3 regions of the Enterobacter sp. 186315 genome follow, and region 1 is predicted to be linked to each of the others. Evidence: predicted binding sites of a transcription regulator. Region 1 holds the regulator's gene; each other region holds the start of a gene.
What was found. Region 1 encodes PurR, which represses purine synthesis genes. Its sites were predicted from a motif close to CANGCAAACGTTTGCNTG; they were not measured.

Region 1 (7,358 bases):
GATGCAATGTCGTTCGAATTACCTGCATTACCGTATGCAAAAGACGCCCTGGTCCCACATATTTCTGTGGAAACCCTGGAATATCACTACGGCAAACACCACCAGACCTACGTCACCAACCTCAACAACCTGATTAAAGGCACCGACTTTGAAGGCAAAACGCTGGAAGAGATCGTGCGTAGCGCTGACGGTGGCGTATTCAACAACGCCGCTCAGGTCTGGAACCACACCTTCTACTGGCACTGCCTGGCACCAAACGCGGGCGGAGAACCGACCGGCGAACTGGCTGCGGCCATCAACGCCGCGTTCGGCAGCTTTGCGGATTTCAAAGCGAAATTCACCGACGCCGCGATCAAAAACTTCGGCTCCGGCTGGACCTGGCTGGTCAAAGAGGCGGATGGCAAACTGGCTATCGTGTCAACGTCTAACGCAGGTACACCGCTGACCACCAGCGCAACCCCGCTGATGACCGTCGATGTGTGGGAACACGCCTACTACATTGATTACCGTAACGCGCGCCCGAACTATCTGGAGCATTTCTGGGCGCTGGTTAACTGGGAATTTGTTGCGAAGAACTTCGCAGCGTAAGAGACACGCAGAAGGGTTCGCCCTTCTGCGTTTTTTTATTCTGCCGCGCAGGCGGCTTCCGGCTGTTTGCGACCGGACATCAACACCAGCAGCAATCCCAGCGCTGCGATAATTGCGCCCATCACCGGCACAAAGCTGTATCCCAGCCCGCCTGAAATCACCGCACCGCCGGCTGCCGCACCCAGCGCATTGCCGAGGTTGAACGCCCCGATATTCACCGATGATGACAGCCCCGGCGCCTCGTGCGCCACGCGCATCACCCGCATCTGCAACGGCGGCACAACGGCAAAGGTCGCCGCACCCCAGATAACCATCGCCACCGCCGCGCCAATTTCATTGCGCGCCAGCCACGGGATCGCCACCATAATGACAATCAGCAGGGTCAAAAAGCCCTTCAGCGTGCCGCTGACCGAGCGATCCGCAAACTTGCCGCCGAGGAAATTGCCCACCGAGAAGCCGACGCCAATCAGCACCAGCATCGCGGTCACAAACAGCGGCGTGGCGTGAGTGATGTCGTGCAGCACCGGCGAAATATAGGTATAGAGCGTAAACATCGCTCCCGCGCCCAGCACGGTAGTCAGCAGTGCAGACAACACCTGAGGGCGCAGCAGCACCGACAGCTCTTTACGCACGTCAGGACGCTCCCCTGCGCTGCCCTTCGGCAGCGAGAAGAACAGCGCCGCCATCGCCACCACGCCAAGCCCCGCCGTGGCGAGGAAGGACATACGCCAGCCAATGGCTTCGCCTAACCAGGTCGCAGCGGGCACGCCGCCGATATTGGCGATCGTCAGCCCCATAAACATGGTTGCTACGGCGCTTGCCTGCTTGTGCTTCGGCACCACGCTTGCGGCCACCACTGAACCCAGGCCGAAGAAGGCCCCGTGGTTAAGGCTCGTCAGAATACGCGACAGCATCAGCGTGGTGTAATCCGGCGAAATGGCGGAGAGCACGTTGCCCAGCGTAAAAATAGCCATCAGGAAAATCAGCGCATTGCGTCGCGCACGGTGAGAGAGCAGCAGCGTCATTAACGGCGCGCCGATCATCACGCCAATGGCGTAGGCGCTGATCAGCATCCCGGCGGCCGGGATCGAGACATCCACGCCCCGGGCGATAACGGGCAGTAATCCCATTGGGGAGAATTCAGTGGTGCCAATCCCGAAAGCGCCAATCGCCAGGGCCAGCAGGGGAAAATTGATTTTCATGGGTCAACTCCGGTTGCCGTGTCATTACGCGACACAGGACAAAGAAGCCGAAAGCATGACACCAATCACAAAAAATGAGAAGTTAACAATTTGGCAAAAGATTTTTGCTGAAGAAGTAACAATCGAGGAAGGTATTGAGGAGGGAGAAGGCTCTCCCCCCTTGTAAATCAGTGCAGCGCGGCCGTCAAACCGCCAGCCACGATTAACGCCAGCACGATAACGGTGGTAACAAGCGAAAACTTCAGATCGGAACTCATCAATTTTTCTCCTTTTAATCCCCCCACGAAAAGTGAGCTTGCTCATTTTTACACAGTTCAGGTCAAAAATCTTCCTGGATTTAAACCGATCCTCATTTTAACTCTTCCCCTTTTCATCAAGATAGGACAAAATTCCACGCTAAATTTATTAGCGTACCGGCCATTGATCCCCTCCTGACGTCCCGTGTCGTTTTCCCGGCGTGCCGCAATCCAGAATTGCGCGTTAAGGGTGTGAGAAGGCAAACGTTTACCTTCCCGTTTTTCAGGAGCTTAGGATATGGTCTGGAGTGACATTTAATGGCAACAATTAAAGACGTGGCAAAACGAGCAAACGTTTCCACTACAACCGTATCACATGTAATTAACAAAACCCGTTTTGTTGCTGAAGAAACGCGCAACGCCGTCTGGGCGGCGATCAAAGAGCTGCACTACTCTCCAAGTGCGGTGGCGCGTAGCCTCAAGGTAAACCACACCAAGTCGATTGGTTTGCTGGCGACCAGCAGCGAAGCGGCCTATTTCGCTGAAATTATCGAAGCGGTTGAGAAAAACTGCTTCCAGAAAGGCTACACCCTGATTCTGGGCAACGCCTGGAACAGCATTGAAAAGCAGCGCGCCTATCTGTCGATGATGGCGCAAAAGCGCGTGGATGGCCTGCTGGTGATGTGCTCCGAATATCCGGAGTCCGTGCTTTCGATGCTGGAAGAGTACCGTCATATCCCGATGGTGGTGATGGACTGGGGCGAAGCGCGCGCAGACTTCACCGACTCGGTTATCGATAACGCCTTCGAAGGCGGCTACATGGCCGGACGTTACCTGATTGAACGCGGTCACCGCGAGATTGGCGTGATCCCGGGCCCGCTGGAGCGCAACACCGGTGCCGGTCGTCTGGCGGGCTTTATGAAAGCGATGGAAGAAGCGCTGATCGCCGTACCGGAAAACTGGATCGTGCAGGGTGACTTTGAGCCGGAATCCGGTTACCGCGCGATGCAGCAAATCGTGTCCCAGCAGCACCGTCCGACCGCCGTATTCTGCGGCGGCGATATCATGGCGATGGGCGCGCTGTGTGCCGCCGACGAGCTGGGCCTTCGCGTGCCGCAGGATATTTCGGTGATCGGGTATGACAACGTGCGCAACGCGCGTTTCTTCACCCCGGCGCTGACCACTATCCACCAGCCGAAAGATTCGCTGGGCGAAACGGCCTTCAATATGCTGATGGACAGGATCGTGAACAAGCGCGAAGAGTCCCAGTCTATTGAGGTTCATCCGCGTCTTATCGAGCGCCGCTCGGTCGCAGACGGCCCGTTCCGCGACTACCGCCGTTAATCTCTTTACGGGGCCAGCTAAGCTGGCTCCCGTAGCCACTCCCGGTTCAGGGTTTCGCTATCCCCTAAATAATCCAGAAGCCAGGCCATCGCGGGCGAGACGTCGTTTTGCTGCCACGTCAGGCAACAGGCCGCGTCCGGGAACGGGTTCTCAAGCGCCAGCGCCACCCACTCTCCGGCATCGATGCGCGGGCGCGCAAAATGGACCGGCACCATCGCCACGCACAGCCCCGCCGACAGACAGGTCGCGGAGGATTCCCAGTCCGGCGCCACCACCCGTCGCTGGTTGTCCAGCAGCCAGGTGATGCGCTTGGGCAGCGAGCGCGAGGTATCTTCCAGCACCAGCGACGGCCAGTCGCGCAGCGTGTCGTCGCTCAGCGGCCCGGCTATTTGCGCCAGCGGATGCGTGCTTGCCACCACGCACGTCCAGCTCAGCATGCCCATATCCCGAAACGCGTAGCGCCCCCCTACCGGAATGGCCTGGGTCGCGCCGATCGCCATCTCTGCCCTGCCGTCCGCCAGCGCGTCCCATACGCCGTTGAACACCTCCTGGGAGACGCGCAGCTCCACGTCGGAGAAATGACGATAGAAATCCACAATCATCTGCCGGGTGCGTTCGGGCTTGACGATGTTATCCACCGCAATCGACAGGTGCCCGCGCCAGCCGTTGGCGATCTGCTGGCACTGCTCGCGGGTGATCTGCATTTTTTTGATAACAGAACGCCCTTCTTTTAAAAACCACGCCCCCGCAGGCGTTAATTCCACGTCGCGATGGCGGCGTTCAAAGAGCGGAACTGCCAGCCACTCCTCTAACTGCCGCACCGTATAGCTGATGGCTGACGGGACGCGGTGCAGTTCCTGCGCGGCTGCGCTAAAGCTGCCGTTACGGGCGACAGCGTCCACCACTTCAAGAGAATAATCTGACCACATTTTCTGCCTGCAAAATTTTTGAATGCAACCGCCAAATATTAGCGTTTCACAAGCCGCTTTGCACTCCCTACACTTTGCGCCAATTACACCTGCCTCCTGAAGGAGAATAAAAGAATGCAACCTGGGAAAGGATTTTTAGTCTGGCTTGGCGGTCTGAGCGTGCTGGGCTTCTTAGCCACCGACATGTATTTACCCGCTTTTGCCGCCATGCAGGAGGATCTGCAAACCCCTGCCGCCGCCATCAGCGCCAGCCTGAGCCTGTTCCTTGCCGGTTTTGCCTTTGCGCAGCTGCTGTGGGGGCCGCTCTCGGATCGTTTTGGCCGTAAGCCGGTGCTGTTGCTGGGCCTGGCGATTTTTGCCGTGGGCTGTCTGGGGATGCTGTGGGTTCGCGACGCGACCTGGCTGCTGGTGCTGCGCTTCGTTCAGGCGGTGGGCGTGTGTGCGGCGGCGGTCACCTGGCAGGCGCTGGTCACGGATTACTATCCGGCGTCGCGCACTAACCGTATTTTCGCCACCATCATGCCGCTGGTCGGCCTGTCTCCGGCGCTTGCCCCGCTGCTGGGAAGCTGGATCCTGGCGCATTTCGACTGGCAGGCTATTTTCGCTACGCTGTTTGCTATCACCCTTGTCCTGATGCTGCCCGCGTTTGCGCTTAAGCCCGCGCATAAAAAAGTTCTGCATCCCGAAGCGAAACCGATCACCTTTACCTCGTTACTGCGTAGCAAAGCCTATCGCGGAAACGTGCTGATTTACGCGGCCTGCTCTGCGAGCTTCTTCGCGTGGCTGACGGGTTCACCCTTTATTCTTCACGATATGGGCTACAGCCCGGCGGCGATTGGCCTGAGCTATGTCCCGCAGACCATCGCCTTCCTGATTGGCGGATACGGCTGTCGTGCGGCGCTGCAAAAATGGCAAGGCCAGCAGATGCTGCCCTGGCTGATGGTGCTCTACGCCCTCAGCGTAATCGGTACCTGGGCGGTCGGGTTTATTCCGGGCGCGGGTCTGGCTGAGATCTTGATTCCGTTCTGCGTGATGGCAATTGCAAATGGTGCGATTTACCCGATTGTGGTGGCGCAGGCGTTACGCCCGTTCCCGCAGGCTACGGGGCGTGCTGCCGCCTTGCAGAATACGCTTCAGCTTGGCCTCTGCTTCCTGGCAAGCCTGGTGGTCTCTGCCCTGATTACCACTCCGCTGCTGACCACCACCAGCGTGATGCTGGTAACCGTTGCGCTGGCGGTACTTGGCTACAGGATGCAATCGTCCGCTCAGAAAGCGTCAGATAACGGCACGCAGGCGGAAACGTCGCACGCATAATCGCGGCTGAAATTATGTTACATTTCAGTGATTAGGTTGCTAAGAATTTTCTATTGAATCACCAAATTTTGAGGCCTATACTAAATTTGGTTCGATTAAATACGATAAATATTAAGTGTTAACGGGAGCCGGAGTGCTCCCGTTTTACCATGGAAGGCATTTCGGCAAGGGCTATCCCCTTCCTCTGTTCTACGTCGGATATTAGCCTCACGGTGGAATACCGTGAGATTTCTCACAAACCAAAAAAAGCGTCTACGCTGTTTGAAGGTTCTGATCACAGCAGGTGATGGAGAAGCTATGAGTTCATCGTGTATAGAAGAGGTCAGCATTCCGGACGATAACTGGTCCAGAATCGTCAGTGAACTATTGGGTCGTGCAGGCATCGCCATCAACGGGCCGTCCCCCTCGGATCTTCAGGTCAAACATCCCGATTTTTTCAAGCGCGTGTTGCAGGAGGGATCGTTAGGCCTGGGTGAGAGTTATATGGACGGCTGGTGGGAATGCGAGCGGCTGGATATTTTTTTCACAAGCGTATTACGCGCCGGGCTGGAAAATCAGCTCCCCCGCCATTTCAAAGACACTCTCCGCGTGGCGTCTGCCCGCCTGTTTAATTTGCAAAATAAGAAGCGGGCGTGGATCGTCGGTAAAGAGCATTACGATCTCGGTAATGACCTTTTTAGCCGGATGCTCGATCCCTTTATGCAATATTCCTGCGCCTACTGGAAAGAGGCCACCACCCTTGAAGATGCCCAGCAGGCTAAACTGCGTCTGATCTGCGAGAAATTGCAGCTACAGCCGGGAATGCGCGTGCTGGATATCGGCTGCGGCTGGGGCGGGCTTGCCCAGTTTATGGCGCAGAATTACGGCGTCAGCGTGGTGGGCGTGACGATTTCTGCCGAGCAGCAAAAGATGGCGCTGGAACGCTGTCAGGGGCTGGATGTGGATATCCGTCTTCAGGATTACCGCGACCTTAACGAGCAGTTCGATCGCATTGTCTCCGTGGGCATGTTTGAGCACGTCGGGCCGAAAAATTACAAAACCTATTTCGAGGTCGCCGATCGTAACCTGAAGCCTGACGGTATTTTCCTTTTGCACACCATCGGCTCTAAGCGCACCGACAACAATGTCGATCCCTGGATCAATAAATACATCTTTCCGAATGGCTGTTTACCGTCCGTTCGCCAGATTGCGAACGCCAGCGAGCCGCATTTTATTGTGGAAGACTGGCATAACTTCGGCGCGGATTACGACACCACACTGATGGCATGGCACGCGCGCTTCCAGGCGGCCTGGCCGGAAATTGCAGACAACTATTCCGAACGATTTAAACGCATGTTTAGCTATTATCTGAACGCCTGCGCGGGTGCATTCCGGGCGCGTGATATACAGCTCTGGCAGGTTGTTTTCAGCCGTGGGGTTGAACACGGCCTGCGCGTGGCCCGATAAAAAATAACCCCGGATATCCGGGGTTGTTTTTATTCCGCTTCTGCCGCCCTGATAATTGCCGCCTCTTTTGCGGCCAGCACGCGTTCAACGGTATCCACTACCGCCTGGGTCTGCGGATCTATTTCAATATTCACGCGATGGCCCAATTTTTTCGCCCCCAGCGTGGTGCGCTGCAATGTTTCTGGAATTAAATGCACGCAGAAACGTGTCGCCGTGACTTCACCCACCGTCAGGCTAATACCATCAATACCAATAAATCCTTTATAAAGGATGTATTTCAGTAATGAAGGGTCCTGCAC
Region 2 (7,358 bases), on a different contig from region 1:
TCCGTCAGCGGCACCAGCGGAGAGAAGAACAGGTTAAAGCCGACCATGACGACCATCAGCCAGGCGAACTGGTGGCTGACCCAGAAGCAGGCGACAAAAACCAACGTCAGCAGCGCCAGAATACGCACCGCTTTAATCAGTAAGGAGGGATCGCTGACGCGCGGCGCAATCAGCAGGCTGCCGAGAAAACGTGCCACCAGGCCTGCGCCCAACAGCACGCCGATTGTCTCTGGCGTCAGGCCAATGCCCTTGAGCCACACGCTCCAGAATGGCAGAAATATGCCGTAGCTAAAAAAGTAGGTGAAATAGCTGAGCGCCAGCCAGCGCGTGGAATGCAAGACCATGAATCCCTCCTGAAATCGAGGCGATAGTCTGGCGAGAATAGCGAAATTAAGCAAGTAGATAGCGGGCTATAAATTAACGAAAATTTAACATATCGTGCAGCCGTCTGGCTTATGGCAGGGATAAAATATTTCAGCGGTATTTTGCTCGTTAAACATCAGGCATAAAAAAGGCCGCACGGGGCGGCCTTTCGATGGTCTTTAACGCAGAGGAATTATGCGTATACCGGGAAGCGTGCGCAGATATCCAGAACTTTACCTTTTACGCGCTCGATAACCGCGTCGTCATTGATATTGTCCAGAACGTCACACATCCAGCCAGCCAGCTCTTTCACTTCCGCTTCTTTGAAGCCGCGACGGGTCACAGCCGGAGAACCGATACGGATACCGGAGGTCACAAACGGGCTCTTCGGATCGTTTGGTACGCTGTTTTTGTTCACGGTGATGTTGGCGCGGCCCAGGGCGGCGTCCGCTTCTTTACCGGTCAGGTTCTTATCAACCAGATCCAGCAGGAACAGGTGGTTTTCAGTGCCGCCGGACACCACTTTGTAGCCGCGGTTCAGGAACACTTCCACCATCGCTTTGGCGTTTTTAGCAACCTGCTGCTGGTACACCTTGAACTCAGGCTCCATCGCTTCTTTCAGCGCAACCGCTTTAGCGGCGATAACGTGCATCAGCGGGCCGCCCTGCGCGCTTGGGAACACGGCAGAGTTCAGTTTCTTATACAGATCTTCGTCACCGCCCTTCGCCAGGATCAGACCACCGCGTGGACCTGCCAGGGTTTTGTGGGTGGTGGTGGTCACAACGTGCGCGTGGGGAACCGGGTTAGGGTAGACGCCTGCGGCAATCAGGCCCGCAACGTGCGCCATGTCGACGAACAGGTAAGCGCCGATGCTGTCTGCGATTTCACGCATTTTTGCCCAGTCAACGATGCCGGAGTAAGCGGAGAAACCACCGATGATCATCTTCGGTTTGTGTTCCTGAGCCTGCTTCGCCATGTCGTCGTAGTCAATTTTGCCGGACTCATCGATACCGTAAGGGATGATGTTGTACAGCTTGCCGGAGAAGTTAACCGGGGAGCCGTGAGTCAGGTGGCCGCCCTGCGCCAGGTTCATACCCAGAACGGTATCGCCCGGTTGCAGCAGCGCGGTGTAGACCGCGAAGTTCGCCTGAGAGCCGGAGTGCGGCTGCACGTTCGCGTAGTCGGCGCCAAACAGCTCTTTTGCACGGTCAATCGCCAGTTGTTCAACGATATCAACGTACTCGCAACCGCCGTAGTAGCGTTTGCCTGGGTAACCTTCAGCATATTTGTTGGTCAGCTGAGAACCCTGCGCCTGCATGACGCGCGGGCTGGTGTAGTTCTCGGAGGCGATCAGTTCGATGTGCTCTTCCTGACGTACTTTTTCCTGCTCCATAGCCTGCCACAGTTCGGCATCATAATCGGCAATGTTCATTTCACGCTTTAACATCCGCATCTCCTGACTCAGCTAACAAGTAAATTTTTGCCCTAAAAAGGCAGTCCTGATGGACAACGGGCAACAGTATAACCGAATCGTTCTGTGATAACAGGTCTTGACAAACGATTTTACGCAAACGTTTACCTGCCCGCCACGCAAGGGTTTGACGAATAAAGCCCTCCCCCGTTTCAACGGAATTCTTTTCAGGTTTGTGATGCATATTTTTCACGATGCAAAGAACCATTTACATTGCAGGGGTATTTTTATAAGATGCATTTAAAATGCATCATTAGGATAACAATTGAAGGAAGTTGCTATGTTAGACGCTCAAACCATCGCTACCGTTAAGGCTACCATTCCCCTGCTGGTTGAAACCGGCCCTAAACTCACCGCCCATTTTTACGATCGCATGTTTGCCCATAACCCGGAGTTGAAAGAGATTTTCAACATGAGCAACCAGCGTAACGGCGATCAGCGTGAAGCCCTGTTCAATGCGATTGCGGCCTACGCCAGCAATATTGAAAACCTGGCGGCGCTGCTGCCGGCGGTAGAAAAAATCGCGCAGAAACATACCAGCTTCCAGATCAAACCCGAGCAGTACAATATCGTGGGCGCTCACCTGCTGGCGACGCTGGACGAGATGTTCAGCCCGGGTCAGGAGGTGCTGGACGCGTGGGGTAAAGCCTACGGCGTGCTGGCAAACGTGTTTATCAATCGTGAAGCGCAGATCTACAGCGAGAACGCCAGCAAAAACGGCGGCTGGGAAGGGACTCGCGCCTTCCGCATCGTCGAGAAAACGCCGCGCAGCGCGCTGATAACCAGCTTTGAGTTCGAGCCGGTCGACGGCAAGCCTGTCGCCGACTACCAGCCGGGCCAGTATCTGGGCGTGTGGCTTAAGCCAGAAGGTTTCCCGCATCAGGAAATTCGTCAGTATTCACTGACCCGCAAGCCAGACGGTAAAGGCTATCGCATTGCGGTGAAGCGCGAAGACGGCGGGCAGGTTTCCACCTGGCTGCACAATCATGCGAACGTCGGCGACGTGGTCCATCTTGCTGCCCCGGCGGGTGATTTCTTTATGGCGGTTGAGGCGAATACGCCGGTGACGCTGATTTCGGCGGGTGTCGGTCAAACGCCGATGCTGGCGATGCTCGATACGCTGGCAAAGTCCCACCACAGCGCGCAGGTAAACTGGTTCCACGCGGCGGAAAATTGTGACGTTCATGCCTTCGGGGATGAGGTGAAGGCGCTGGCGGCAACGTTACCACGCTTTACGGCGCATACCTGGTATCGTCAGCCAACGGATGCGGATCGTGCGGCGGCGCGTTTTGACAGCGAAGGGCTGATGGATTTACGCCCGCTCGAAGGGGCGTTTAGCGCACCGGAGATGCAGTTTTACGTGTGCGGCCCGGTGGCGTTTATGCAGTATGCGGCGAAGCAGCTCGTTGAGCTGGGGGTGGATAAAGATAATATCCATTACGAGTGTTTTGGGCCGCATAAGGTTTTGTGATGAAAAAGCCCCTCGTTCGAGGGGCTTTTTTTCGCCGGGTGGCGGCTGCGCCTTACCCGGCCTACATGTTCGAGCTAGTTGTAGGCCGGGTAAGCGTAAGCGCCACCCGGCTTTTTCAAACCGCAGAGAACGTTAAGGGAACGCTAGTCCGGCAGAAAATCGCCGAGGCGTTTCACCGTAGCCGGGTCGACGCGCAGGGATGCGCGGAGAGGGTGCGAGTCACAGGGATGTGACATCGCGCCCGACCCGAAGAGGAGGTGAATAAGCCGAGGGAATCGCGAAGCGACGATTTTCATGGCCGGGAGCCGGGATTGTAAAGGGGGCGCGATAGCCCCCTTTACACGTTCACCGCAGCGGGTGACACAATTAGCAGAGGTGTCATAGTGAACGGAACCATTCCACCTGTTTACAAGAGAAGTTAAACTGCGCGCGACTTAAATCGCCGCATCATCCTCTTCCCCGGTACGAATTCGAATCACTCTCGCCACGTCGAAGACAAAAATCTTCCCGTCGCCGATCTTACCGGTCTGCGCCGTGCGGATAATCGTATCCACGCAGGTATCCACAATATCGTCACTCACCACGATTTCGATTTTCACTTTCGGCAGAAAGTCCACCATGTACTCCGCGCCGCGGTACAGTTCAGTGTGGCCTTTCTGGCGACCAAAACCTTTCACTTCCGTCACCGTCATCCCGGTGATGCCGACTTCTGCCAGCGCTTCACGCACATCGTCCAGTTTGAAAGGTTTAATAATCGCATCAATCTTTTTCATGGTGGGTCCTTAAACTCTTGCCAGTAAGCTGCCTCGTAATCGGTTGCTCACAGTATCATATTCATTCAGATTTTGCGGTACTACTCTTTAAAATCGTTCGCTTCAAGCTCATGCCGCGAGAGCAGTTTATAGAACTCGGTGCGGTTGCGCCCGGCCATACGCGCCGCGTGGGTGACGTTGCCTTTGGTTATCTGCAACAGCTTGCGCAGGTAGTTCAGTTCAAACTGGTTTCGCGCCTCGGCAAAGGTGGGCAGCGCGGTGTTTTCCCCTTCCAGCGCCTGCTCCACCAGCGCGTCGCTGATAACCGGCGATGAGGTCAGCGCCACGCACTGCTCGATAACGTTAACCAGCTGGCGAACGTTCCCCGGCCAGCTGGCGGTCATTAAGCGCTTCATGGCATCAGTGGAAAACGCCCGTACAAACGGCTTGTGACGATCGGCAGACTGGCGCAGAAGATGGTTCGCCAGCAGCGGAATATCTTCCGCGCGCTCGGCCAGCGCGGGGATCTTCAGGTTCACCACGTTCAGACGATAATAAAGATCTTCACGGAACTCGTTCCGCGCCATCACTTTTGGCAGGTCGCGGTGGGTCGCCGAAATAATCCGCACGTTAATGTCGATATCGCGGTTACTGCCGAGCGGGCGCACCTTGCGCTCCTGCAACACGCGCAGCAGTTTAACCTGGAGCGGCGCGGGCATATCCCCGATTTCATCCAGAAACAGCGTGCCGCCCTCCGCCGCCTGGAACAGCCCTTCCCTGCTGCTCACCGCCCCGGTAAAGGCTCCGCGCGCGTGGCCGAACAGTTCGGATTCCAGTAATTGTTCCGGCAGCGCGCCGCAGTTAATGGCGATAAAGGCGTTTTTACTGCGCGGGCTGGCGTTGTGGATAGCCTGGGCGAGGATCTCTTTACCCGTCCCGCTTTGGCCGTTAATCAGCACGCTGACGTCGGACTGCGCCACCATTCGCGCCTGTTCGAGCAGGCGCAGCATAATCGGGCTGCGGGTGACGATGGATTCGCGCCAGGCCTCATCGCCCGACGGCGCAGCGTGTTCAAGGGCGCTGTCGATCGCCTTATAGAGCGCGTCTTTATCCACCGGTTTGGTGAGAAAGCTGAACACCCCCTGCTGGGTCGCCGCCACCGCGTCCGGGATAGAGCCGTGGGCGGTAAGGATGATCACCGGCATTCCCGGCTGCTGCTTCTGGATCTCGCTAAAAAGCTGCATCCCGTCCATCTCGTCCATGCGCAGGTCGCTGATCACCAGGTCAATCTTCTCGCGATTGAGCACCTTCAGCCCTTCCTGCCCGCTTTCGGCGGTGACCACGCTGTAGCCTTCGCTGACCAGGCGCATCCCCAGCAGCTTGAGCAGTCCCGGATCGTCGTCCACCAGCAGGAGATGGGCAGGTTTGCGGCTTGTCATGGCTTCACATCCTCTTGTTTCTGCGTGTCGCTGTCCGGGTCCGACGAGGTGGATGGCGGATTCCCCTTCGAGCCATCCGGCAGGTAGTTGCCCGCCGGCTTACGCGTTGAGAGCTGTCTTTCGATATCGGTCAGGTTTTCCAGCTTGCGCGTGGTGGTATCAAGCTGCGCGCGCAAGGAGTCGTGCTGCTGGCGAAGCGTATCCAGCTCGGCATCGGTGGTTTGCTGGAGCTTGCTGTAGCGAGAGCGCTCTTCCGCCAGCTGAAGCTGCTGCACCTGCCCGTCACGCCAGAGCTGATACACCGGGCGCACCTGCCCCGGAATATTTGCGGCAAGCAGATCCAGACGCGCGGTATTGGCGCGACGCTCAACGGGGGTAATTTTGGCATCCGCCAGCAAAATGGCCCGCTTGAACAGCGCCTGCCAGGTATCGTCATTTAACATCGCGGCCTGGGCGCGCGCGGTGGCGGGCGAAAGCCGCTGCGAACAGTCGATGCCGCGCAGCCAGAACAGCGGGTTCGCTTCAACGTCGTGCCCCGATAAGTTCCAGATATCGTCGCAGCGGGTGGTCAGGAAATCGGCCAGCTGATTTTCAGGCCAGGTGGCCTCTTTTTTATCTTCGATTGCACTTTTGGGTGCATGGGAAACACAGCCTGCCAGCAGAATACAGGGCAGACTCAGGCGTAATTTTTTGCTGGAAAACACCGCGCGCGCGGCGCGAAAAAAGACGTGTGACATACTCACCAGACATAGATTCATTTTATTGATTTTTCCGGCTCAAGAGGCAGTTCAATGCGGAAGCAGACGTCTGAGCGATCGTCACTGGCGATATGGAGCTCACCCTGCATCCGTCGTATGCAGTCGCGGGCAATGCTCAGCCCCAGACCGCTTCCTTTTACCGCCCCTTTTCGCTGATGGCTTCCCTGGAAGAAGGGTTCAAAAATCATCGCCTTTTCTTCATCAGGGATCGGGGTTCCCGTATTGGCTACATCAATTAGCACCCGTGAGCCATTCGTATAGCTACGGATATAAATGTTACCGGATTCAGTACCATAGTGCACCGCATTGGAATAAAGATTATCCAGCACGCTCATCAGCAGCATCGGCTCGGCAAGGCAGGCCGACTCGCTGAGATCCACTTCGGTATGCATCATTTTAGCTCGTGCTGGCAGGCTATGGGCGGAGATCACCATATCGACCAGCGGTTCAATCTCGACCCTCTCCAGCGCCACCGCGCCGTCTGCAAGCTTACGGTTGTAGTCCAGCAGCTGTTCAATGAGCTTTTGCAGATTGCGGCTGCTGGCATCGAGAATATCGACAATTTCTTTTTGTTCGACGGTGAGCGGCCCGGCCACCTCGTCCGCCAGCAGCTCGGTCCCTTCACGCATGCTGGCAAGCGGGGTTTTAAGCTCGTGGGAGATGTGGCGCAGGAACTGATGACGCTGAGACTCCAGCCAGGCCAGACGCTCTGAAAGCCAGATAATCCGCTGCCCGACCGAACGCAGCTCGCGCGGCCCTTTAAAGGCTACCGTATCGCCAAGGGATTTCCCCTCGCCCAGGCGGTTGATCATTCGCTGAATGCCCTTCACCGGGCCGATGATCATGCGGGTAAAGAGTAAGACCAGCCCGAGGCTGACTAAAAACAGCACCAGCGCCTGCCAGCCGAAGAACTGACCGCGCTCGGCGATTTCCTGTTGCAGCTGTTGCCCGCGGGAGAAGACCACCGTTCGCGTGGCCTGCACCATCTCGGTATTGGCGTTGGCGAAGGCTTCAAGACGCGCGGCGGCGGCGGTATCCGGGCCGCTGTTTTTACACTGAAGCTGGGCCAGATCGTTCAGATCCTGGCGCAGCGCCTGATAAAGC
Region 3 (7,358 bases), on a different contig from region 1:
CGCGCCTGCAAACGGCCTTTAATCATGCCAGGGCCGGCTTCAGACATGATCCAGTCGCGCTTCTGGCCTGCTTTCAGAATGGCGATTTTCACCTGTTCAGCGCTGTGACCGCTGCTGACGGTCGCGTGAATTTGTGCAATGGGGGCAGTGCGCGCGCAGCCTGCCAGCGCAAAGATAACGGCAACAGCCGCGAACCCTTTAATAACCTTTTTCATCAACAACTCCCTATCAATTAAAACAAGTAAACTGAACGCCTCACGATAATATCATCAGCGAGAATGATTACTCGCCGTCCGTATATTTTCTTAGAATATGAATGTATACATTTATTAGCAGTGAAGGCGCGGCATAATATCATGAAAATAAAATTTTCAGCGGGTGGATTTATAATTTATAGCGCGTCTGGTTTATTTCTCTGATTTAATTAAATAAAAAAATTACTTAGCCGTGAAATATTCTACGACGTAAATAATAAAAAGCGCCGCCATAATATATGGCAGCGCTGACGTAAAACGGGATGGAACAGAATTAACCTACGGATAGTAATAGGTTTACTACCCCGGCAATCGGCTTTTGGGTCGCCCTGGCCCCAGCAGAATCGCCAGCTTGCTGCCGCCTTTGGTGGTCTCCATCCAGATCTTACATACGCTGGTGAGCGGCACCGAGAGCAGCATTCCCACCGGACCGAGCAGCCATCCCCAGACCAGCAACGACAGAAACACCACCAGCGTCGACATCCCCAGACGGTGGCCCATCATGCGCGGCTCAAGAATATTGCCGAGCACCATATGCACGACGAGGAACAGCGCCCCCACCAGCATACATTCATAGAACCCGTTAAACAGGAAGGCCTGAATCATCGGCGGAACGGCGGAGAGCACCGCGCCGATATTCGGCACGTAGTTCAGCAGAAACGCCAGCACGCCCCACATCAGCGCAAACTGCACGTCGAGCAGCACCAGCCCCAGCCAGACAATCACTCCGGTCCACAGGCTCAGAAGGGTTTTCAGCGCCAGATACTTGGACACGCCCTTCAGCGCGCGGTGCAGCCCGGCGATGTGAATTTGCGGATTGTTCAGCGCAAAGCGCAGCTTGTAGGGAACGTGGCGAACCTCAAACAGCATAAACACCACCGTCATTACCAGCAGCAAAATGCTGGCCATCGCACCGGAAAGCCCGGTCATCAGCGTGGTGGCGTAGGTCATCACCTTCTCGGAATCCATCCGGCGCAGCATCCGCTCCGGCGAGATGTGCAGGTTAACGAACGGCATCATGCGCTGGAGATCGACAAGCTTGCGCGTCAGCTCTTTATTGTACTGCGGCAGCATGGTCGAGAACTCGCTCAGCGACGCCGCCAGCACGCCGAACAGGGCGGTCAGCACGATCAGCATCACGATGACCACAATGGTAATGGCGACCGGACGTTTCACTCCCCGGCGTAAAAACCAGGTGACGAGCGGGTTGAGCACGATGGCAAAAAAGAGCGCCAGCAGAAGCTGGACGATGATGTCGGCGGCGGCGTGGATGCCTGCGAGGATAACCACCAGACAGGCGAGTTTAAGTAAAATGTGAAGTCCTGCTTTATCAGGCTGACCGGTTGTCATACGAATTCCTTTTTCGGGGGGCCAGATAAGTGTAGTGCGAAGTATCCCCTTCGCCTGGGGGGTTACTCTGAAAGTCGCTGCTGATTTTCTTATCCCGTCGTGGTAATAGTGAAACACTGTTGTAAAAATCCAGGTAAAACCCATGCCCGAACCGGCCGCCGAACCGGCACTCAGCGGATTACGTCTTAATCTGCGCATCGTTTCCGTCGTTATTTTTAACTTCGCCAGCTACCTGACCATTGGCCTGCCGCTCGCCGTTCTGCCGGGCTATGTCCATGACGTGATGGGCTTTAGCGCCTTCTGGGCAGGGCTGGTGATTAGCCTGCAATATTTCGCCACGCTGATGAGCCGCCCGCATTCGGGGCGCTATGCCGATCTCTTCGGGCCAAAAAGCATTGTGGTCGTCGGCCTGTGCGGCTGCTTCCTGAGCGGCCTGAGCTATTTTCTGGCGGCGTCCACCAGCCAGTGGCCGCTCTTAAGCCTCGCGCTGCTGTGTCTGGGGCGCGTGATTTTGGGTATCGGTCAGAGCCTCGCCGGAACCGGCTCTACCCTGTGGGGCGTTGGCGTGGTGGGCGCACCCCATATCGGCAGGGTGATCTCCTGGAACGGCATCGTCACCTACGGCGCGATGGCGATTGGCGCGCCGCTCGGCGTGGTCTGTTACGCCTGGGGCGGGCTGTACGGCCTGGCTATCACCATTATGGTGGTGGCGCTGCTGGCGATTGTGATGGCGCTGCCGCGCCCGAAGGTCAAGGCCAGCAAAGGCAAACCGCTGCCGTTTCGCGCCGTGCTCGGGCGAGTCTGGCCGTACGGCATGGCGCTGGCGCTCGCGTCGGCGGGGTTTGGCGTGATCGCCACCTTTATCACCCTGTTTTATGACGCCAAAGGCTGGGACGGCGCGGCCTTTGCCTTAACCCTCTTTAGCTGCGCCTTTGTCGGCGCGCGGCTGCTGTTCCCGAACGGCATCAACCGCCTCGGCGGGCTGAACGTGGCGATGATCTGCTTTAGCGTGGAGATTGTCGGGCTGCTGCTGACCGGCGTCGCCACCGAACCGTGGATGGCCAAAATTGGCGTCTTCCTCGCGGGCGCGGGCTTCTCGCTGGTCTTCCCGGCGCTGGGAGTGGTGGCGGTGAAGGCCGTGCCGCAGCAAAACCAGGGGTCGGCGCTGGCAACCTATACGGTGTTTATGGATATGTCGCTCGGCATTACCGGGCCGCTGGCCGGGCTGGTGATGGCGTGGGCGGGTGTGCCGGTGATTTATCTTGCGGCGGCGGGGCTGGTGGCGGTGGCGCTGCTGCTGACGTGGCGGCTAAAAAAAAGGCCCCCGGAGCACGCCCCGGAGGCCTCTTCAACATCGTAAGCGTTACTTGATCACGATGGTATTAATGATGTTTTCAGCGGCGGTCTGCGCTTTCTGCTGATCGTCTGCTGGGAGGGTGATCTGCATGGTCAGCAGTTTATTGTCGACCTTGCCCAGCACCACGGAGGAGTAGGCGGTCTGGCCTTTTGCCGAAATAATGCTGTCGAGCTGCTGCATGGTGTGGCCCTTCAGGTCGATGGACTTGTTGGTCACCACCTGCAACTGCGGATCGCGGCTGCGCTGCTGATCTTCAAGACGTTTGGACAGCACGGCCAGATCTTCGCTGGTGTCGTCGCCCACAATCACAATCACCGCTTTCTGCCCGGTTGCGTCGGAGTAAACGTGCATGTTGTTCGCCTGGGTGCCCAGCTTACCGCTCTGATCGGTCATGTCTGCGGGCAGGGCGAAACTCAGTTTGCCATCCAGAAGGGTGACCGGCTGCCCGGTGGCGTTACTTTCTGCTGATGCGGCCTGAGCAGGTGCTTTCGTGTCGCTGTTATCACAGGCGGCAAGACCCACAACCAGCAGGCCAATCCCGACATATTTAACCAGATTGCGCATTGACTTCATCCTTTCGATAAACGGCCATAACGGCTCATCTAAGCATCTTATCACAACTGTTAAAGCGAACCTTTAACCTGCCTGCAATGCGGAGATTTCAGATTTATCTGCCAGCCTTTTCAACAGCATATTCAGCAACACGCCGTACATCGGCAGGAAGAAGACAATGCTGATAAGCACCTTGAAGCAGTAGTCCACCAGTGCGATCTCCATCCAGTGCTGCGCCATAAAGGCGTCCGGACTGCGCCAGAAGGCGATAAAGAAGAAGGCCAGGGTGTCGCTCACGTTACCAAACAGCGTGGAGGCGGTCGGCGCCATCCACCAGCGGTGGTTCTGGCGCAGGCGGTTAAAGACGTGAACGTCGAGGATCTGCCCCAGGGCGTAGGCCATAAAGCTGGCGGCGGCGATACGCGCCACGAACAGGTTGAAGTGCGTCAGCGCCTCAAAGCCCTGCCAGCTTCCCATGTAGAACAGGGAAGAGATGACGTAGGAGATGAACAGCGCCGGGAGCATCACCGCGAAGATTATCCGTCGCGCCAGCGGTGCGCCGAAAATACGCACGGTCAGATCGGTGGCGAGGAAAATAAACGGGAAACTGAACGCGCCCCAGGTGGTATGGAAACCCAACACCGAGATCGGGAGCTGCACCAGATAGTTGCTGGAGGTGATCACCAGCAGATGAAATAGCGATAGCCAGAACAACGCTTTTACGCGCTGCGATTGAGAGAACTGCGTCATATTGTGACCTTTTTATAAGTTGGGGTGAGGGAACCCAATAAAACGGCTGCATCATACTGCTTTCATTATGCTTTGCAATGGCTAATTTTCGCGCAATCGTTAACCTGGTTTGCAATGCCCTGCGCGCGGCGTAAACTACAGCCGTTTTAATTTCATCGAGAAGAAAATGACCGACCTGTTTTCCAGCCCAGACCACACCCTTGATGCCCAGGGCCTCCGCTGCCCGGAGCCGGTGATGATGGTGCGCAAAACCGTGCGTAACATGCAGACCGGCGAAACGCTGCTCATCATCGCCGACGATCCGGCGACCACCCGCGATATTCCCGGATTTTGTACCTTTATGGAGCACGAGCTGGTGGCGCAGGCCACGGACGCGCTGCCGTATCAGTATTTAATTCGTAAGGGGTGAGTGCGGCCTGACGCCCTCACCCCGGCCCTCTCCCACTGGGAGAGGGAGATAACCGATCCCATCACAGTTTCAAACCATCGTTTCAAAAATTCGCGTTTTTTGTGAGGCGCTTCACCCTCGCTTTTCCAGCCGTAGTCTAGTTTTTAAGCGTACAAAAATAAAACACCGTTTTAACGCTTACCTCACTACCCTGGAGTTGACTCGATGAAAACGACCCTCAAGCCGTTACTGGCCGCTCTGTGTCTGTCTGCTTTCGCCTGCACCGTTTCTGCGCAAACCATTAAAGCTGCCGATGTGCATCCTGAAGGCTACCCGAACGTGGTGGCGGTGCAGCACATGGGTGAAAAGCTCAAACAACAAACCGACGGCAAGCTGGAGATCAAGGTCTTCCCCGGCGGCGTGCTCGGTGACGAAAAGCAGATGATCGAGCAGGCCCAGATGGGCGCGATCGACATGATCCGCGTTTCCATGGCGCCCGTCGCGGCAATCCTGCCAGATATCGAAGTCTTCACGCTGCCGTACGTCTTCCGCGATGAAGACCACATGCATAAGGTGATCGACGGCGACATCGGCAAGCAGATCGGCGACAAGCTCACCGCCAACCCGAAATCGAAGCTGGTGTTCCTCGGCTGGATGGACTCCGGCACGCGCAACCTGATCACCAAAGAACCTATCGTTAAGCCAGACGATCTCAAGGGCAAAAAAATCCGCGTGCAGGGTAGCCCGGTGGCGCTCGCCACGCTGAAGGACATGGGCGCCAACTCGGTGGCGATGGGCGTCAGCGAGGTCTACAGCGGGATGCAGACCGGCGTAATTGACGGCGCGGAGAACAATCCGCCGACCTTTATCGCCCACAACTACATGCCGGTCGCCAAAAACTACACCCTGAGCGGCCACTTCATCACCCCGGAAATGCTGCTCTACTCGAAAGTGAAATGGGACAAGCTGAGCGCGGACGAGCAGCAGAAAGTGCTGACCCTGGCGCGCGAAGCGCAGTTTGAGCAGCGCAAGCTGTGGAATGCCTACAACGCTGACGCGCTGGAGAAGATGAAAGCGGGTGGCGTGCAGTTCCACGAGATCGACAAAACGGTGTTTATCAAAGCCACAGAGCCGGTGCGCGCGCAGTATGGCGACAAGCATCAGGATCTGATGAAAGCCATCGCTGACGTCCAGTAAGCCGGAGTACGTATGTCCGAACTCTACCTGAAGTGGATGGACCGCCTGTACCTGCTCGCCATGACCGTGGCGGGCTTCTCGCTGCTGCTGATGACCATCGTGATCCCGATTGGCATCTTCTCGCGCTACGTGCTCAACCGCGGGGAATCCTGGCCGGAGCCGATCGCCATTATCTGCATGGTGACCTTTACCTTTATCGGCGCGGCGGTGGGGTACCGTGCCGGGTCGCATATCGCGGTCAACATGCTTACCGACCGGCTGCCGGACATGCTCAAAACCCTGTGCGCCCGGGTGGTGGATCTGCTGATGCTGCTGATTTCGCTGATCATGTTCTGGTACAGCTTCTGGCTGTGCGCCGATCTCTGGGAGCAGCCGGTGGCGGAGTTCCCGATCCTGACCTCCGGCGAGAGCTATCTGCCGCTGCCGGTCGGATCGGCGATCCTGATCCTGTTTGTTATCGAACGTCTGCTGTTTGGCTCGCAGGAAAATCGTCCTGTTGTGCTCATCGGCAACCACGGTTAAGGGGTGAACAATGGATGCGTTTATTTTGTTATTCACCCTCGCCATTTTGCTGGCGCTGGGAATGCCGGTCGCCTTCGCCGTCGGCCTGAGCGCCGTCGCCGGGGCGCTGTGGATCGATTTGCCGCTGGAGGCGCTGATGATCCAGATCACCAGCGGGGTGAACAAATTTACCCTGCTGGCGATCCCGTTCTTTATCCTCGCCGGGGCGATCATGGCTGAAGGGGGCATCGCCCGCCGGCTGGTGAACTTTGCCTATATTTTTGTCGGCTTTATTCGCGGCGGCCTGTCGCTGGTGAACATCGTGGCCTCGACCTTTTTCGGCGCGATTTCCGGCTCGTCGGTGGCGGATACGGCCTCGATCGGCAGCGTGATGATCCCGGAGATGGAGAAGAAGGGCTATCCGCGCGAATACGCGGCGGCGGTGACCGCGAGCGGATCGGTGCAGGCGATTTTGATCCCGCCGAGCCACAACTCGGTGATTTACTCGCTGGCGGCGGGGGGCACGGTCTCTATCGCCACGCTGTTTATCGCGGGGATCCTGCCGGGGCTGCTGCTGGGCATGGGGCTGATGGTGCTGTGCTTATGCTTTGCGCATAAGCGCGGCTACCCGAAAGGGGAAAAAATTCCGTTTAAGCAGGCGCTGAAAACCATGCTGGACGCGCTGTGGGGGCTGATGACGGTGGTGATTATCCTCGGCGGGATTTTGTCCGGGATCTTTACCGCAACCGAATCCGCCGCCGTGGCCTGCCTGTGGGCGTTCTTCGTCACCATGTTTATCTACCGCGACTACAAGTGGAGCGAGCTGCCGAAGCTGATGTGCCGGACGGTGAAAACGGTCACCATTGTCATGATACTGATTGGCTTTGCGGCGGCGTTTGGCGCGGTGATGACCTATATGCAGCTTCCGTCACGCATCACCGAGTTCTTCACCTCGCTCTCGGATAACAAGTACGTGATCCTGATGTACCTCAACGTCATGCTGCTGCTG

Region 2: the regulator PurR is predicted to act here: its motif matches at 1,928-1,945, upstream of glyA (serine hydroxymethyltransferase).
Region 3: the regulator PurR is predicted to act here: its motif matches at 4,353-4,370, upstream of tusA (sulfurtransferase TusA).

What each region holds. Positions count from the first base shown of each region.
Region 1 is NZ_JBPTTK010000001.1:169,680-177,037, reverse strand. Features, by position in the region: gene sodB (superoxide dismutase [Fe]) at 7-588, shown strand; gene ACSVHP_RS00855 (MFS transporter) at 624-1,790, opposite strand; gene cydH (cytochrome bd-I oxidase subunit CydH) at 1,958-2,047, opposite strand; gene purR (HTH-type transcriptional repressor PurR) at 2,345-3,370, shown strand; gene punR (DNA-binding transcriptional activator PunR) at 3,388-4,299, opposite strand; gene punC (purine nucleoside transporter PunC) at 4,414-5,613, shown strand; gene cfa (cyclopropane fatty acyl phospholipid synthase) at 5,911-7,059, shown strand; gene ACSVHP_RS00825 (riboflavin synthase subunit alpha) at 7,089-7,358, opposite strand, start outside.
Region 2 is NZ_JBPTTK010000010.1:107,214-114,571, forward strand. Features, by position in the region: gene ACSVHP_RS13620 (3-phenylpropionate MFS transporter) at 1-344, opposite strand, end outside; gene glyA (serine hydroxymethyltransferase) at 557-1,810, opposite strand; gene hmpA (NO-inducible flavohemoprotein) at 2,115-3,305, shown strand; gene glnB (nitrogen regulatory protein P-II) at 3,740-4,078, opposite strand; gene glrR (two-component system response regulator GlrR) at 4,159-5,496, opposite strand; gene qseG (two-component system QseEF-associated lipoprotein QseG) at 5,493-6,254, opposite strand; gene qseE (two component system sensor histidine kinase QseE/GlrK) at 6,251-7,358, opposite strand, start outside.
Region 3 is NZ_JBPTTK010000011.1:56,723-64,080, reverse strand. Features, by position in the region: gene ACSVHP_RS14095 (hypothetical protein) at 1-215, opposite strand, end outside; gene ACSVHP_RS14090 (AI-2E family transporter) at 555-1,604, opposite strand; gene ACSVHP_RS14085 (MFS transporter) at 1,747-2,964, shown strand; gene ACSVHP_RS14080 (DcrB family lipoprotein) at 2,968-3,525, opposite strand; gene ACSVHP_RS14075 (7-cyano-7-deazaguanine/7-aminomethyl-7-deazaguanine transporter) at 3,598-4,263, opposite strand; gene tusA (sulfurtransferase TusA) at 4,430-4,672, shown strand; gene ACSVHP_RS14065 (TRAP transporter substrate-binding protein) at 4,877-5,848, shown strand; gene ACSVHP_RS14060 (TRAP transporter small permease) at 5,861-6,370, shown strand; gene ACSVHP_RS14055 (TRAP transporter large permease) at 6,381-7,358, shown strand, end outside.